2 regions of the Streptomyces sp. NPDC087845 genome follow, and region 2 is predicted to be linked to the other one. Evidence: riboswitches for the same ligand, from Rfam matches in the RefSeq annotation. Region 2 holds a riboswitch; the other holds the start of a gene.
What was found. A riboswitch is a leader RNA that binds a small molecule or an ion and turns the genes downstream of it on or off. The one in region 2 is predicted to bind cyclic di-AMP.
Positions count from the first base shown of each region.

Region 1: linked by a shared signal. The riboswitch ahead of ACIOMQ_RS09185 (M23 family metallopeptidase) and the one ahead of ACIOMQ_RS21900 (LysM peptidoglycan-binding domain-containing protein) in region 2 are both predicted to bind cyclic di-AMP.

Region 1 is NZ_JBIUVC010000002.1:778,124-784,713, forward strand. Features, by position in the region: gene ACIOMQ_RS09160 (FAD-binding oxidoreductase) at 1-317, opposite strand, end outside; gene ACIOMQ_RS09165 (SHOCT domain-containing protein) at 701-1,111, opposite strand; gene ACIOMQ_RS09170 (SPFH domain-containing protein) at 1,848-3,047, shown strand; tRNA gene ACIOMQ_RS09175 (tRNA-Met) at 3,333-3,406, shown strand; gene ACIOMQ_RS09180 (PP2C family protein-serine/threonine phosphatase) at 3,626-4,789, shown strand; cyclic di-AMP (ydaO/yuaA leader) riboswitch at 5,071-5,223, shown strand; gene ACIOMQ_RS09185 (M23 family metallopeptidase) at 5,235-6,512, shown strand.
Region 2 is NZ_JBIUVC010000008.1:215,276-221,865, forward strand. Features, by position in the region: gene ACIOMQ_RS21885 (APC family permease) at 1-1,085, opposite strand, end outside; gene ACIOMQ_RS21890 (hypothetical protein) at 1,456-1,740, shown strand; gene ACIOMQ_RS21895 (DUF2461 family protein) at 1,790-2,437, shown strand; gene ACIOMQ_RS21900 (LysM peptidoglycan-binding domain-containing protein) at 2,676-3,461, opposite strand; cyclic di-AMP (ydaO/yuaA leader) riboswitch at 3,466-3,652, opposite strand; gene ACIOMQ_RS21905 (ATP-binding cassette domain-containing protein) at 4,351-6,012, shown strand; gene ACIOMQ_RS21910 (DUF305 domain-containing protein) at 6,096-6,590, opposite strand, start outside.

The DNA of each region.
Region 1 (6,590 bases), on a different contig from region 2:
GCGGCGGGGTCGATGTGCGCCCAGCGCATGGGCGACAGGTCGATGGTGACGCCGTCGTCCACCAGACACAGGCCGGCGCCGCTGTGTCCGCCGCCGCGGACAGCGAGCACGAGCCCCTCGTCGCGGACGGCATCGACCGCGGCCATGACGTCCGCCGCGTCGCTGCACCGCACCACCGCTGCCGGACGTCTGTCGATCATGGCGTTGTAGATCGTGCGGGCGTCCCGGTACTCCGGGTCCCGGGGACCGATCACGGGGCCGCGCAGCACCGCCCGCAACGCGTCCGGGGTTTCGAGCCTGGTGCCGCTGCCGTTCATGGTCCGGCCCTCCTCTCGCGCGCCGGGACGGTGACCGCACGCCGCCGGGCCCCGCTGCCGGGCCGTCGGAGTGTGCGCCCCGGTACGCCCGGGGCGCCGACGCCTCGGCGCCCCGGGAACCGGGGGCGGAAGCGGCCACCATGGCCTGATGTTTCAAGCGTCCCCGCGGTCCGGGAACCGTGCCAGTCGCCGGACCGCGGGGGAGAAGGGACATGCGCGTCACGGGCCTCACGGCCGGGGCACAGAGGCTTCACGGACCCCACGGACCGGGGCACAGAGGCTCCACGGCCCTCACGTCCGGGGCGCACAGGCTCCACGGACCTCACGGACCTCACGGGCCCGGGGGCATACGGGACCCACACGTCCGGCAGGGGTGTGCTCGCTCAGACGAGGAGCTTCGTCTTCGCCCGCTGGTACTCCTCGTCCGTGATGGCGCCCCGGTCCTTGAGCTCGGCGAGTCTCGCCAGGTCGTCGACGTGCTTGCCCTCCTTCGGGGCGTTCGCCTCGGAGGTGCCGGCGGCCTCCCGTACGTACGCCTTGAAGGCCGCCTCACGGTCCTGCGCCTCCTTGATCTCCCGCTTCCCCATGGATTTGCCGCGCACGATCACGTACAGCAGGACGCCGAGATACGGCAGCAGCAGGGCCACGATGAGCCAGCCCGCCTTGCCCCAGCCGCCGAGGTCGTCGCTGCGGAAGATGTCCGCGACGACCTTGAAGAGCAGGAACAGCCACATGATCCAGAGGAAGAACCAGAGCATGGTCCAGAAGAGGTTGAGCAGGGGGTAATTGTCCACGGTCGGCTCCCTGATCACAGCGAATTCATCGCGTCGACTGGCTGAATGGTAAATCAGTCATATCACCAGATATCTGGCCTTGCCTCCGGGTGATCTCCGGGCCGCCCTCTGCCGCGACTGCGGAGTACCGTGGGAATGTCGAGGGAGGCCCGGGAGGCTCCGGCCTCCAGGAGGCGGGGTCGCCCCGTGTTCATGAAGCGGCGTGAGAAGCGGCGTGAGAAGCGGCGTGAGCGGCAGCGCGAGCAGCCCCGCGCATGGACGCTCGCGAGGGCACATGCGCACGGCAGATGAGTCCGCCCGGAGCCCGGTCGGGGCGATCGGCCGTGTCACGGTTCCGATTCCGGTCGGGGGCCCGGGGGAAGTACTGGTGGCCGTACGGGGTGGGTCCGAGGCCTATACCGCATGGTCGGCGACGTCGATCGACAGGGACGCACGCGTCGTTGTCGTCGACTTGGTCTCGGCGCGCGGCGTGATCGTGGAGCGTCTGCCGCCCTGAGGCGATGCGAGGGCGCCGAGCGGTGACGAGGGCGCCGGGAAGCGATGTATCCGCGCGAGGCGGTGACGTATCGATGCCGAGCAGTGACGTACCCGCGTCGAGCAGTGACGTACCCGCGTCGAGCAGTGACGTACCCGCGTCGAGCAGTGACGTACCCGCGTCGAGCAGTGACGTACCCGCGTCGAGCGCTCACGCAGCCGTGTGAGCGGATGTGCAGACACGTACGGCAGGAGTCTTCCGATGTTCTTCTGGCACGTTCCCGCCCCCAACGAGGCGATGCTCATATCCGGTTCCAAGGGGCAGACGCTGGACACCCAGTTCCGGATCGTCACCGGCCACGGCAGTTTCGTGCTCCCGGTGAAGCAGAAGGCGCGCATGCTCTCCCTGGCACTGCGCGAGGCGGAGATCACCGAGGACTGCGTGACGCAGCAGGGCATCCGCCTGAACGTCCGGGCCGTCGCCGTCTTCAAGGTCGGCGACGACGCGGTGTCCATCGCCAACGCGGCGCGCCGCTTCCTGACCGAGCAGGAACAGATGGAGGAGCTCGTCGGCCAGATCTTCGCGGGCCATCTGCGTTCCATCGTCGGCGGGCTGACCGTGGAGCAGATCATCCGCGAGCGCAACCGGGTCTCCCAGGAGGTTGTCGTCGGCAGCCACGGCGAGATGGAGAAACTCGGCATCGTGGTGGACGCCCTCCAGATCCAGGAGATCGAAGACGCCACCGGCTACATCAAGAACCTCGCCGCCCCGCATGCCGCCGCCGTCGCCAGCCAGGCCCGGATCGCCGAGGCCAAGGCCGACCAGGAGGCCAGCCAGCGCGAGCAGCAGGCCGCCGCGCTCAAGGCGGAGTACGAACGCGACACCGCGATCAAGCGGGCCGGATTCCTCGCCGAGACCGAGCAGTACAACGCCCGCGCCGCGCAGGCCGGGCCCCTTGCCGGGGCCAGGGCCTCGCAGGAGGTCATCGAGGAGCAGACCGCGTTGGCCGAGCGGCAGGCCGCGCTCGCCGCGCAACGACTCGAAGGAGAGGTGCGGCGCCCGGCGGACGCCGAGGCGTACCGGCAGCGCACTCTCGCGGAGGCGGCCCGTGACCGGGTGAAGTTCGAGGCCGACGGCAACGCGTACACCGAACGGATCCTCGCCCAGGCGCAGGCCGACGCCAACAGCGCGCGCGCCGCCTCGCTGCGCGACGGCAACCAGGAGCTCATCGCGGCCAACCGCATCGTCGAGAACCTGCCCGTCCTGGCCGACGCGGCCGCCCGCGGCATGTCGGGGGCGGACCTCACCGTTCTGAACGGCACCAGTGGCGTCAACGAGATGGCGGCGGGCGTGGTCGGCCAGGGGCTGGCGATCCTCCAGGCCCTACAACGGGGCGCGAATCCGATGAAGTCCCCGGCGGTCGACGGGAAGACCGCTCCCCGTATCACCGAGACGAATTGAGGGCTCCCCGAGACGAATTGAGGACGGCAGGGCCACGAGGCCGCGGAGCCGCGGAGCCGCGGAGTTGCGGAGCTGCGGGGCCCCGGGGAGAAGGGGCGGCGGGGCGGGGTGCAACGACCGACTGCTGGGGCCGGGCGTCGGGCGTCGGGCGTCGGGTGTCGACGGCCGCGTGCCGGGTGGGCGCCGGGCGAGCGCCGGAGTGGGCGCCGGAGTGGGCGCCGGGCGGTCATGATTCGCTCCGTGGTCATGAGCCCGCCGCACATGCCGTACAGTTGTGTTTACCGACGCGGGGTGGAGCAGCTCGGTAGCTCGCTGGGCTCATAACCCAGAGGTCGCAGGTTCAAATCCTGTCCCCGCTACTGAAGAGTCAGGCCCGGCACGCATGCAGCGTGCCGGGCCTGACTCGTTCCGGCCGACCCGTCGACCCATGAAGGAGCAGGTCCGGGCGGTGTGTGAGCTGTGCCACGTACGTACCCCCATTGGCCGATGAGGAGTCGCCGGGCGACTCTGCTCCGGTGAGCCTGGGGTGGGGCGCGGTACCGTCCGCAGCCGCGCGCGTACCGGGCAGGAGACCACAGGTGTGGAAGCGGCTGAGGCGGCGCGGCAGGCATGCCGAGGGCGACGGCACCCGCACGCGGCGGTTCGTCCGCGCGCTGCCCGCCCTGATGATCGTCGGCGGGCTGGTGTTCGATCTCCTCACGCCGCCGACCTTCACCGCCGTTCCGCTGTTCGTGGCGGCGCCGCTGATCGCCGCGCCGTTCTTCTCGCTGTCCAGGACCATCTGCACCGGCATCGCCTCGATGCTGGCCGTCATCGTGCTGCGGCTGTACAGCGCCACGCTGCCGGAGGTCGTGCCGCTGATCGAGTTGCTCACCCTGGCCACCGTCTCCGTCCTCGCCGTTGTGATCAACGGGGTCGTACGGCGGGGCAATGAGCAACTGGCCTCCGCGCGGGTCATCGCGGAGACCGCCATGCGGGCGGTGCTGCCGAAGCCGTCCGACCGGATCGGCGGGCTGCATGTGGCGGCGCGGTACGAGGCGGCGCAGGCGGACGAGTTCGTCGGCGGCGACCTGTTCGCCGTGACGGACACCCCGCAGGGGGTGCGGCTGGTCGTCGGGGACGTACGGGGGAAGGGGCTCGACGCCGTCGAGTCGGTGGCGGTGATCATCGGGGCGTTCCGGGAGGCGGCCGAGCAGGAGCGTTCGCTGGAGGGTGTGGCGCAGCGGCTGGAGCGGGCGTTGGCGCGGGAGGGGACGCGGCGGGGCGGGCTCGACGCGGTCGAGGGCTTCATCACCGCCGTGCTGGCCGAGATCCCGCCCGGGGGGTCCCGGGTGCGGATCGTCAACCGCGGTCACCCCGAGCCGATCCTGCTGCACCCGGACGGGGAACTGGAGGTGCTGGGGCCCACGGTGCCCGCGCTGCCCCTCGGGATGGACCTGGGCGTGTGGCCCGACCGGGCGGACGAGTGGGATCTGCCGGCGGGGACGACCCTCCTCCTGTACACGGACGGTCTCTCCGAGGCGCGGAACGCCGACGGCGTCTTCTACGACCCGGCGGCCCGGCTGCGGGGGCGGATCTTCCCGGGGCCCGAGGAGCTGCTGTCCGCGCTGACCGATGACGTACGGCTGCACACGGGTGGCGAGACGACCGACGACATGGCGCTGCTCGCGGTCGTACGTCCCGCGGAGGGGCAGCCGGACCGGCGCAGGACCGTGAAGATCGTGGGTCTGGAAGAGGCGTGAGGGGCGGGGGCGTGAGCTCCGCGCGAGCCGGGCGCGGCCGTGGGCGCGGGATGCCACGGTACGTAATCGAAGCGCACCGCTCCGCATAACATTTGACGCAACGTCAGAATCCGGGTAATGACTGAGGGTCGATCAACTCATACCGTTCCGCCCGGTTGTGCCCCGTAAAGTCCAGGCCAAAGACATGAACGATCAGTGGGAACAGCTTGGAATCAGGCACGGGTGTCTATTAACGTTCGATAACGCAGCGCGGTCGTCCCAGCCGTCGTCAGTGGCGGCACCGTGCGCGAGCGCCGAATTCCGCAAGGGAACCGGGGAACCACCTACATGGGGTGAATCGGACACCTGCGTCTCGTGAGAGACGGAGGGGCCCGTAGGAGACCTTCCTGCTCCGAACCCGTCAGCTAACCCGGTAGGCGAGAAGGAAGGAAAGGAGTGCGCCCCCGTGGCGTCCAACAAGCCTGCCCCCGAGGCCCCCTCTCGGTTCAACCCCGACTTCGGTTCCGATGTCGTTGCTGACTTCGATTCCCCGGCCGGACCCGACTCCGGCTTCGGCGCCGGCTACGGGACCGCCCGGACCGGAACCGCCTACGGCGCCAACTACGGCACTGTTGCGACGGGAACGGCGTACGGCACCGACTACGCCACTGTTGCGACGGGAACGGCGTACGGCACCGAGCCGGGCGGCGACTTCGCCGGTGGGTTCGGCGGCGAATTCCGCGCCGACGGCAACGGCGAGCCCGAGCGGGGCTGGGACGAGTGGAACCCCACCGAGGAGTCCGTCCGCCCCGTACGCGGCAAGCACCGCGTCGCCAAGCAGCGCAACGGACTTGCCCGTAGCTCCACGGTGCTCGGGGTCGGCGTCATCGCGGCGGTCGGCGCGGGCGGCATGGCCACCGCGCAGAGCAAACCGCCGGTCTCCATCTCCCTTCCCGACTCCATCGCGGACAACCTCCCCGATGCCAAGTCCCTTCCGGGCGTGGGCTCTCTCTTCTCCGACGAGTCCGAAGCCGACAAGGCCGCGGCCGCCTCCGCTGCTGCCCCGCTCACCACCGCCGGTCTCACCACCGCCGAGGCCGAACAGGGCACGGTGGACGCGGGTGAGGCGCTCCGCGCACGCATCCTCCAGCAGGCCGAGCAGCAGCAGGACGCCGCCGACGCCGAGGCGAAGGCCGCCCAGGAGAAGGAGGCCGCGGAGAAGGCCGCCGCCGAGGCCAAGAAGCAGCAGGACGCCGCCGAGGCCAAGGCCGCCGCGGAGAAGAAGAAGGCGGAGGAAGAGGCCAAGAAGAAGGCCGAGGCCCTGCGGCTCGCCAAGCTTGCCGCCAGCTACGCCCTTCCGACCTCCTCCTACAGGATCACCTCGACCTTCGGCCAAGCCGGCTCGATGTGGTCCTCCGGCTACCACACCGGCCTCGACTTCGCAGCGCCGACGGGTACGCCGATCAAGGCCATACACGGCGGCACCGTCAAGTCGGCCGGCTGGTCCGGTTCGTACGGCTACCGCACGGTGCTGGAGCTCGACGACGGTACGGAGCTGTGGTTCTGCCACCAGTCCTCCATCGGCGTCAGCGTCGGCCAGAAGGTCTCCACCGGTGAGACCATCGGCCGAGTCGGCGCGACCGGCAACGTGACCGGCGCGCACCTCCACCTGGAGGTCCACACCCCCGCCGGTACCGGCATCGACCCGATGGCCTGGTTGCGCGGCAAGGGCCTCAACCCCTGATCCGCAGGTCACCCTCCCGACCCGCGTGATCCGAGCCGGTTCGCCGGCCGCTGAACCCCGGCAGCCCTGACGCTCACC
Region 2 (6,590 bases):
AAGCAGAGTGCCGCGCCGGGGACGCCGACGACCAGGGTCGCCACCCACGGGGAGCCGAAGCGGCCGAGCCGGGCCAGGGCGTTGTTGAGCGGTTCGGGCCACGCCTTGTCCCGGGCGGAGGCGAACAGGACCCGGGAGTTCTGGATGACCATGACGATGCCCGCGTTGATGATCGCGAGGGCGACACAGAGGCTGACGAACGTGCCGACGGCCGAGTTGGACCAGGCAGCGACCATGGTGTTCAGGTCGCCCGAGGTCAGGGCCGCGAGGTCCGGGGCGCCCAGCGTGATGGCGATGACCGGGACCAGGATGACCGCCGTGGAGATGGCGAGGGTGGCGAGAACCGTACGGGCCACGTTGCGCCGCGGATTCTCCAGCTCCTCCGAGAGGTAGACCGCCGTGGAGAAGCCCTGGGTGATGAAGAGCGCGATCGCCAGCCCGGACACCACCATCATCGCGGTGACCGTGGAGCTCGTACCGCCCGACGAGGCGACCGAACCGTGCACCAGCGCGGAGGCTCCGCGCTCGGAGTGCGCAAAGCCGAGAACGGCCACGACGCCCGCCGCGATCACTTCCAGGACGAGGAAGATCCCGGTGATCCACGCATTGGCACGCAGGTCCAGGAGTCCGGCGAGGGTGGCGAGCACCATCACTCCGGCGCCCGCGGCGGGGGCCGGGATGTGCACGATGGGAGCGAGGTAGTCGGCCGTGCCCATGGCGATGACCGGGGGCACGATCATCACGACCAGCAGGGAGAGCACGAAGACGAGCCATCCGGCCAGCCGTCCCGCCATGGTCGACACCATGGCGTACTCGCCTCCCGCGCTCGGGATGAGGGTGCCCAGCTCCGAGTAGCAGAAGGCGACCGCGATGCAGAGCAGCGATCCGACGGCGATGGTGAGGGCGGTGTAGGTGCCGAGGCTGGAGAACAGGTCCGGTACGACCACGAAGAGCGTCGAAGCGGGCGTCACACAGGAGAGCGTGAGCAGCGTTCCGCCCACGACGCCGATGGAACGCTTGAGCTTCTGTGGAGTGGGGCCGGTCGCGGGGGCGAGCGCCTGGGGAGCGCTGAGCGTTTCGGTCATCGTGCGATTCCGATCAAAGGTGCGGTGTCTGAGCACGGGAGCGGTATCGCCTCCAGACGAGGACGTGGTGAGTGGTTTCGTCGCTCCCAGCGCGACATGCAATCCTGACGAGTTCCGCAGGTCAAGAGCTGTTCACCTACGGAATTCGTTGTTTTGGCGAGCAGATCTGACGGTTTGGCGTTAAGAATGCGTTATTCCGCTGAGGATCGGCGGGTACGGGAACCGCAGCCGGACCGGGTGGAAAGTTTCGCCCGTTCCAGATTCCGGAAGGGTGGGGGCACCCCGGAGTGCCACGGAGCATGGAGGGCCGCCGACGCGCACGCACGTGGCTGCGGGTGCGCGTCCATGGACTTGATGCCAGCCTGAAGGCATGGCTTGGGCGTCATGGACGACTCGTGGTGTGTTCTCCGGGCACGGCGGCGTGCTGACGGACGAGGCCGGCGTCCTGTCCGGGGATCTGACGGTTCACACGACCTGGGCCGATGACACGGCCCAGGTGACTGTGCAGTACACGGGTGCGATCGACTGGTTCACCATGTCGGGCAGCCCCGTGTCGTGCCGCTCGGAGGACGACAGCCGGCGCCTTCACGACGCGGTGGTGAAGTCCGTCCGGGAAGGAGCGGCTGCCACGGTTCCCAGGCCGCCGCCGGAGTAGCCGATGAGTGGACTGCTCATGGCCGGGCTGCTGCCCTAAGGTCTCCTGGATGAGCAGAGCGTTCAGCGGCTGGACAGAGCAAGCATTCGACCTGCTTCTGCAGTTGGAGGGGGCTCCTTCGCAGGAGGCGCGCGAGAGACGTCGAAAGGACCGGGAGCACCTGGTCCGTGAACCCATGATCGCGTTGTTGAACGAGGTGGCCGACGCGGACGGGGCGTACGAGGACTTCTCCGTCTGGGGGTTCCGCAAGGACCCGTGGTGGTGGCAGCACCAAGTGGCGGTGATCCGGATCGCGCGCAATGTCGAGATCGGCCTGCGCTTCGACCTCGACGGGCTCCGGATCAAGGGCGGCTGGACCTACCCGGACCCGGGGCAGATCCCGTTGTTCCGCAAGGCGGTTGCCGCGCAGGAGAGCGGCCCCGGGCTGGTGCGCGCCGTCGAGGCGCTGGAAGCGCGGGGGTACGCGGTCACCGGCGACCTGATGAAGCGCGTGCCACGCGGCCATGACGCCGGGCATCCCCGTGCCGACTGCCTCCGGTACCGCTCGATCTCCGCCGCCCGCCCCCTCGGCGGGGACTGCGCGCAGCACACGCCTGCGTTGGCCGGTGCCGTGCTCGCGGCGGCAGAGGAACTGGAGCCCCTCCTCTCGTGGCTCGCCGGACATGTGACCGTTCCCGGCCCCCGCCGGGCCGCGTAGCGCCACCTCGGCACACTGCCTGCGCATGCGTGCGGGGCGGGGCTCCATGCCCAACGGCCCGTCTCGGGACGGCAGGCCGGCGACGGATGGGCGCGGGTCGGGAGTTCCGGCTTTCCACGCATGCGGGACAACGGCCGGAAGGCGGTCCCTGACCGGCGGGTGCGGTCCTTCGCGAGCGGCCCTTGTTCCGGCCTCTCGCCACCCGTCGGTCCTGAACCGCCGTCCGCGCCGTTGCGCGTCAGTAGGCCCCGAACACGTTGTCGATCGAGCCGTACTTGGCGGCCGCGTAGTTGCAGGCCGCGGTGATGTTGGCGACCGGGTCGTAGCTGTCCAGCGACGTACCGGGCACGTGGTAGGCGCGGAACGTCGGGTCGATGATCTGGAGGAGACCCTTGGACGGGGTTCCGGCGGCGGCGTTCGAGTCCCAGTTGTTGACGGCCCGGGGGTTGCCGGAGGATTCACGCATGACGTTGCGGTGGATGCCGTCGTAGCTGCCGGGGATGCCACGCTCGGCCATGACGGCCAGCGACTTCTTGATCCAGCCGTCCAGATTGTTCGTGTACGTGGCGGGCTTGGCGGCCGGTGCGGCAGTGGTGGCCGTCGCCGGCACCGCGGCGCCGTTCACGGCGGATACGCCGGTGGAAACGCGAGACTCCGCCTCGGCGCCGATGGTCAGCTTCATGCCCGGACGAATCAGAGCGGGGTTGCCGCCGATCACGTCTCGATTGTCCTCGTACAGCTTCTGCCAGCCACCGCTGACGGAATGCCCCCGCGCGATCTTGGAAAGGGTGTCGCCCACGGTCACGGAATAGACGGTGGGCGCGGTCTTCCGGACGGATATTTCCTTGACGGCGGCGGACGGCGCCGCGGCCTTTTCGGCGGCGACCGCCTGGGCCGGCGCGGCCGAGGCGAAGCCCGCGCAGATCAGCGGAAGCACGAGAGCGGCCCCGCCCGTGGTCGCGGCGATGAAACCGCGGGTCAGCGAAGTGTGCTTGTGACGATTGGACTTACCCGTTGCGGGCATGGCGAATTCCTCTCCGTCGCCTACGAGGTGAGCTGTCGGGTTCAGACGGGAGATGTCTGGCTGCAGGCAACTGCGGCTTCACCCCGAGCCGTTCCGGATACCGGTTCGGCGGCCTACCTGGGTCCCCCGCTCCTGCCGTACGCGATCGGGTCGGTTTCTCGGACGGCGGCAGGATTCGGCGTTCCGTCCGGATTGACGGTGACCGTAGGCGAGAAACGCCGAATGGAACAAGCCCCTATTTTTTGATCACAATTCATTTGCAAGATCGAATCACGGAAAGGGCAGTAATCCACCTCACACCGCATTGCAAAATTTCCTTGCACAGAAGGGAACCGAGGCACGTGCCAAGCCCCCCTGAACCTTGAACGTGACTCACACCACGCAGTTCCTAAAAGGTGCATTTCGGGCATAGATCAAAGGCTGCAATTCGCACCAAGCCCCCCTTTGTTGACCAAGAGGGCGTATCTATCGAAATCGCCCATACAGGAACATTTGCCCAGTGATTCGCATGTTCTCGCTCCGGTGCACCGCCCCCTGGCCGATCGCACCCCGAAGGGCCGGCCGGCGGTCCACCCGTGTCACTCCCCCGCACGGCACAAGGCTTTGCCTTCCGCCCTCCGGCTCGCTATCGTTTCGACCGTCCTGTTGTCTCCGATAGAGGTGGACGTTGCGCATCTGAGGTTCGCGATCATCGCGCCGTACGACTCCGGTCGTACGCCCGTCACGCAGTAGCAGTGTTTTCCCCTGCCCGTGACCCCGCGTGGATGCGACCTCGGTGCATGAGCCGTCCCTCGATCTCTCGGACCGCCGCACCCTTCCCCTTTCGGTCGCTGCGTGGTGCTCGCATTCGAAGCCCCCATTCACCGCGCTCACGACTGCGAGGATCACCATGGCGACACCCACCGCCCCCAGCGCCTCCCTCACCTGCTCCGCCCTGTCCTTCCAGTGGCCGGACGGCACGACCGTCTTCGACGGGCTCTCCCTCGGTATCGGCCGCGGCCGCACCGGTCTCGTGGGCAACAACGGCGCGGGCAAGTCCACACTGCTGCGCCTGCTGGCCGGCCTGCTTCGCCCCTCCCAGGGCTCGGTGACCGTCGGCGGCAGCCTCGCCCACCTCCCTCAGAACATCACCCTCGACACCTCGCTGCGGGTGGACCAGGCCCTGGGCATCGCCGAGCGGCGCGACGCACTGCGCGCCATCGAGGCCGGGGATGTGGACGAGAAGCACTTCGAGACGATCGGTGACGACTGGGACGTGGAGGAACAAGCCCTCGCGACACTGGGCTCACTGGGGCTCGGGGACCTCGAACTGGACCGCACCGTGGGCCAGATGTCCGGCGGGGAGACCGTACTGCTGCGCCTGGCCGCACTGCTGCTGGAACAGCCTGATGTCCTCCTGCTCGACGAACCGACCAACAACCTCGATGTGTTCGCGCGCCGCAGGCTCTACGACGCCGTCGACAACTGGCGTTCCGGGGTGCTGGTCGTGGTCAGCCACGACATCGAACTGCTGGAGCGCGTGGACCGCATCGCCGAACTGCGTGCCGGATCCGTGAGCTGGTACGGCGGTGGCTGGTCCGCCTACCAGGAAGCCCTCAGCACCGGACAGGAGGCCGCCGGGCGGATGTTGCGGGCCGCCGAGGCCGACGTGCGCCGGCAGAAACGCGAACTGGAGGAAACCCATGTGAAACTGGCCCGCCGCCAGCGCCAAGGCAAGAAGGCGGAGGTGGACGGGGGCCTGCCGAAGATCCTCGCCGGCCGCCGCAAGCGGTCCGCGCAGGAGTCCGGGGGCAAGCTGCGCGGCCTCCACGAGGAGCGGTTGAGCGAGGCGCGCGAGCGTCGCGAGGAGGCCGCGGACGCGGTCCGCAACGACGCCGAGATCCGCGTGAGCCTCCCCCACACCGCCGTTCCCACCGGCCGCACCGTGCTGAGCCTGCACGAACTTCGCCCCCGGTTCGGCCGGCTGCTCCAGGGCAGCCTCCATGTGCACGGGCCCGAACGGATCGCACTCGTCGGCCGCAACGGCGCCGGCAAGACCACGCTGCTGCGCACCCTCACCGGCGAGCTGGCTCCGCTGTCCGGCGAGGCCAGGACATTCGTACCGCTGCGCTTCCTTCCCCAGCGGCTGGATGTGCTGGACGACGAGCTGAGCGTCGCGGCGAACGTGGCCCGCATGGCTCCCGGGGTCACCGACAACCACATCCGCTCCCAGCTCGCACGCTTCCTGTTCCAGGGGAAACGCGCGGAGCAGCCGGCGGGCACCCTCTCGGGCGGAGAACGCTTCCGTGCCGCGCTCGCGGCGACGATGCTCGCCGCACCGGCCCCGCAGTTGCTGATGCTGGACGAGCCGACCAACAACCTGGACATCGCCGGCGTGCGACAGCTGACCAGTGCGCTCCAGTCCTACGAGGGTGCGCTGCTGATCGCGGGCCACGACCTGCCGTTCCTGGAATCGGTCGGCATCACCCGCTGGCTGCTCGTCGGCGAGGAACTCCAGGACACCACGGCGGAGGAGGTGCGCGAGCTGCTCTCGACACCGGAAGCGGACTGAGCCGCCGCCGGGGGGCCCGCACCGGCGGGAACACGGCAGGACGCGGGCCCCCGGCGAAAGGAAGGCCCGCGCCCTGCCAGGGATCAGAGCCTGGCGATGATCTTGTTCATCTGCTCGATCTCGGCGGTCTGGGCGGTGACGACGGCGCCGGCGAGCTTCTTCGCGTCGGCGTTGCCGCCGTTCTTCCGCTCGGCCTCGGCCATGGTGACCGCGCCTTCGTGGTGGGCGATCATGAGCTGGGCGAACTTCTTGTCGAAGTCCTTGCCCTTGGCTGCTTCGAGGTCACTCATGTCCTTGTCCGACATCATCCCGGGCATCCCCGAACCGCCGTCCGAGCCGTGGTCCATGCCGGGCATGTCACCCATCGAGGACTCGGGCAGCGGCTTCCCCCAGGACGTCAGCCAGCCCTTCATGGTGTTGATCTCGGGATCCTGCGCCTTCTCGATCGCGGCGGCCAGTTCCTCGACCTCGGGGTCGGCGGCGCGGCCCTCGGCCAGCTTCGCCATTTCGACGGCCTGCTGGTGGTGCGGGATCATCTGCTGCGCGAACTTCACGTCCGCGGCGTTGAACGCACCGCC